DNA from 2 places in the Mesorhizobium sp. M0019 genome. Region 2 is predicted to be linked to the other one. Evidence: predicted binding sites of a transcription regulator. Region 2 holds the regulator's gene; the other holds the start of a gene.
What was found. Region 2 encodes HrcA, which represses chaperone genes, less so after heat shock. Its sites were predicted from a motif close to GTTAGCACTCNCNNNNNGNGAGTGCTAAC; they were not measured.

Region 1 (2,200 bases), on a different contig from region 2:
GGCGGCATAATCCGAGAGCGAACGCTGCAACCGCGGTTCGAATTGCGCGAAGTTGAACCGGACTTCATCCGCCGTCAGGAACTGGTGGGTTGCGCCGGGAAAGCCGGCGACCATCACAAGGTCGCCTTCCTTGACGCCTTCACAGGCTATGGGTAGCCAACTCTTCGGCCGGTAAGGCACATTGTCGCGCGCATATGGCCGGGAGCAATCATCAGGAGCGACATAGGCGCGATAAAAGCCGAAGTCGCCTGTGTGGCGCGGCCACATCCAATTGTCCGTTTCGCCGCCGAAGTTACCGATGCCGAGCGCGGGCGCATAGACAAGGCGCACGTCCTCGATTTCGAGCTTCTGCTGGAGATAGTAGGAGGCGCCGCCATAATAGGCCCCTACGTCGCAGCGGCGATTGGGCTGTCCTTCACATGCGGCGATCAGGGCCTTGCGGTTCGTGGCGAGCCGCTCATAGCGGGCAAACCCATTCAGCTTGTCCGAGACGCCCTTGAGCATTTCGGCGGTCACATCCCGCACGTCCAGCTGGGCGGGATCGATCTGGAGCCCATCCGCGCGCATGGCCGCGCCCACTTCCGCAGTCTGGCCCGGCATCCACATACCTTCGTCGCCCGACGTAGCCGTGACCGTCCAGAGCAAGGCGATGGCAGTTGCTTTGGCCAAACATTTCAAATTCGAGTTCATGCTGACTGTCGCTGTCATCTTGCCTCCTGTTCTCCGCAGATTGGATTGGTGACTATCGGGATGGCCGGAGTCCTGGCGCCCGCGCGGCGGCCAACACCGTAAGACCGAGTGGACCCGTTAACCGCAAGAGTCCTGATGGCGCTCACCTCTCATATTTGTCGCGCGCCAACGTTTGCGGATCACCCGCTGCACTGATCGTGCCAAATGAATAAGTCTTCAATTACAAATGGTGAGCCTCCCCATCCATGTCCTATCTCCGACGTCGTTCACGTAAAGGGCTCGGTGCTTCCACGCTCGTTTGCTCTTCGCCCGTCCCTCTTCCGTCTTGACTAGCAGGAGCCTACGGCCTATCTCACTGCCGCGTTAGCACTCGCTTCTGGTGAGTGCTAAACGCGCTCCGGCAACGGAGAACCGTTCAACATCCGCACCAGGGAAATCCAAAAATGGCAAAGTCGAATTTCCGGCCGCTGCATGACCGCGTGGTCGTTCGCCGCGTCGAGTCCGAAGCGAAGACCGCGGGCGGGATCATCATCCCCGATACGGCGAAGGAAAAGCCGCAGGAAGGCGAGATCATCGCCGTCGGTTCCGGCGCCCGCGACGAGGTCGGCAAGCTCGTCCCGCTGGACGTCAAGGCCGGCGACCGCATCCTGTTCGGCAAGTGGTCGGGCACCGAAGTCAAGCTCAGTGGCGAAGACCTTCTGATCATGAAGGAATCCGACATCATGGGCGTCATCGGCTGACACGCCGCCTTTCATCCGCACCATCCAATCTGAATTTCGGGCGAAATGCCCAGGAGTAAAAAATGGCTGCCAAAGACGTAAAATTCTCCCGCGACGCCCGTGAGCGCATGCTGCGCGGCGTCAACATCCTCGCCGACGCGGTGAAGGTCACGCTCGGCCCCAAGGGCCGCAACGTCGTCATCGACAAGTCGTTCGGCGCACCGCGCATCACCAAGGACGGCGTCACCGTCGCCAAGGAAATCGAGCTTGAGGACAAGTTCGAGAACATGGGCGCGCAGATGGTTCGCGAAGTTGCTTCGAAGACCAACGACATCGCCGGCGACGGCACCACCACCGCGACCGTTCTGGCACAGTCGATCGTCCAGGAAGGCCACAAGGCGGTTGCCGCCGGCATGAACCCGATGGACCTCAAGCGCGGCATCGACCTCGCCGTCGCCGACGTCGTCGCGACGCTGATCAAGAACGCCAAGAAGATCAAGACCTCGGAAGAGGTTGCCCAGGTCGGCACCATCGCCGGCAATGGCGACGTTTCGGTCGGCTCGATGATCGCGGAAGCGATGCAGAAGGTCGGCAATGAGGGCGTCATCACGGTCGAGGAAGCCAAGACCGCCGAGACCGAGCTCGAAGTCGTTGAAGGCATGCAGTTCGACCGCGGCTATCTCTCGCCCTACTTCGTCACCAACGCCGAGAAGATGGTTGCGGATCTGGAAGACGCCTACATTCTTCTCCACGAGAAGAAGCTCTCCAACCTGCAAGCCATGCTGCCGATC
Region 2 (2,200 bases):
CGTCACCCAGCCCTTGCCGGAGTTGCGCATCCAGCCCGGCACCTTTTCCTCCAGGCTGGCCGTACACAGCACATGCGTGTCGCCGAACTTCACCAGGCACGAGCCTTCCGCATGCTTGGAGACGCCGCGCTCGAAGGAGATGGGGCGCATTTCGTCGAATTGGCGTTTGGAAGGGCGCATTCAGGCTTCTTTCTTTCTTCGGAATCTTGGCCGGGGAATCTTGGCCGGCTTGTAGCCGCACGGGGCGTGAGGCGCAAAGGAAAATGGACCGGTTGCGCCGACACCGCGGAAGTCTATATCTTCGGGGCGGAGGTTTTTGGCTCGAAATGACAAAGGCAGTCGATCCCGGTTTGCAGTCGCACGTGCTCCCGTCGCACGCGCTGCAATCGCCCGCGCTTCAATCGCTCGACATGCGTTCGCGCGACATCTTCCGGCGCATCGTCGATTCCTATTTGAGGGATGGCGAGCCGGTCGGTTCGCGCAGCCTGTCGCGCATCCTGCCGTCGTCGCTGTCGCCGGCCACCATCCGCAACGTGATGAGCGACCTTGAGCATCTCGGCCTGATCTATGCGCCGCACATTTCGGCTGGCCGGCTGCCGACCCAGGCAGGCCTGCGCTTCTTCGTCGATGCTTTCATGGAACTTGGTGACCTCTCCGACGAGGAGCGCCGCACCATCGAGGCCCAGGTGCGCGCCTCCGGCTCGGGCGCGACGCTGGAGCATATGCTGACCGAGGCCAGCCAGATGCTGTCCGGCATGTCGCGCGGCGCCGGCCTCGTGCTCGCCGCCAAGAATGAGGTGGCGCTTAAGCACATCGAATTCATCCAGCTAGAGCCGACCAAGGCGCTGGCCGTGCTGGTCTCGCAGAACGGCGACGTCGAAAATCGCGTCATCGATCTGCCCGCCGGCATCACCATCTCGCAATTGCACGAAGCCTCCAACTTCCTCAACGCCCATATCCGCGGTCGCACCCTGGCCGAGGCGCGGGTCGAGATCGCCCGCCTCAAGGAAGAGACCAGGGCAGCCCTCGACACGCTGTCGCAGGATCTGGTCGAGAAGGGCCTGGCGGTCTGGGCAGGCGCTGAAAGCGGCGTGCCTGGGCGGCTTATCGTGCGCGGCCGCGCCAATCTCCTGGAAAACGTCACTGCCCAGGCCGACATAGAATTGCTGCGGCATCTGTTTGAGGATCTGGAGACGCAGGATGGGCTGATCCAGCTTCTCGACCTCGCCGAGGCAGGCCCAGGCGTGCGCATATTCATCGGTTCGGAAAACAAGCTGTTTTCGCTGTCTGGCTCCTCGCTGGTGGTGGCACCCTATCGCGACAAGGACGCGCGCGTCGTCGGTGCGCTCGGCGTCATCGGGCCGACGCGGCTGAATTATGCGCGCATAGTACCGATGGTCGACTATACCGCGCAGCTGATTTCGCGCATGCTGAGCTAGGAGCCGCCGCGGGCCTGCCGCAAGGAGGAGAAAAGAATGGCGCTGGAATCGTTCAAGGCCCAGATCAGTCTGCTGCTCGAAGAAATGATCAACCAACCAGAGGATCAGCACGAGGTGCAAGAGCAGTTGCGCGAGAAGCTGCAAGAGATGCGGGCGATGGGTTTGCCGCTGCCGGCCGATCTGGTCGCGCTGGAAAAGCGCCTCGACGACGACTTTTACGCCTCGGGCAACTGAACGGGTTCGGCTTCAAATCCTCGTGTGCTGGACGGCCGCTTGGAACGATCAATACCTGATGCCGTTTGCCCTGTTCGAGGCGAATCCCGGAGGACGTTGATGATCCGATCTGGCGGCTTTGCGGCCGTTGCCGCTGCCCTCCTTGTTGCGACACCGGCAGCCGCCCAGCAGGCGGACCAGAATGTGCTCAAAGGCGAAGCCGCGTTTGGCGATTGGCACGCCGACAGGCCTGGCGTCAGACGCCTGATTGGGCCGCGAGACATGCCGGCAGCCGACCCCGCCCAATCCGCTTCGAACGGCGCCGGCGTGGCGGAACGGCCCGAGAGCGCCAAGCCAGAATTGCCGTCGGGCTTTTCGGCTGAAATGATCGCATCCGGCATCGTCAATCCACGTGTCGTGCGCGTCGCTCCGAATGGCGACCTGTTTGTTGCCAACAGCCATGCCGACCAAATACGCGTCTATCGTCTCGCCGAGGGCAGCGCCAAGCCCATCGAGAAAGCGATCTTCGCCAAGGGGCTCAATTATCC

Region 1: groES (co-chaperone GroES) is a predicted target of HrcA. The motif match lies at 1,053-1,081, and genes of this name have one in related genera.

The regions. Positions count from the first base shown of each region.
Region 1 is NZ_JAMYVK010000027.1:24,200-26,399, forward strand. Features, by position in the region: gene NKK47_RS19685 (S46 family peptidase) at 1-708, opposite strand, end outside; gene groES (co-chaperone GroES) at 1,134-1,430, shown strand; gene groL (chaperonin GroEL) at 1,493-2,200, shown strand, end outside.
Region 2 is NZ_JAMYVK010000004.1:106,060-108,259, reverse strand. Features, by position in the region: gene rph (ribonuclease PH) at 1-180, opposite strand, end outside; gene hrcA (heat-inducible transcriptional repressor HrcA) at 327-1,439, shown strand; gene NKK47_RS04975 (hypothetical protein) at 1,476-1,673, shown strand; gene NKK47_RS04970 (PQQ-dependent sugar dehydrogenase) at 1,773-2,200, shown strand, end outside.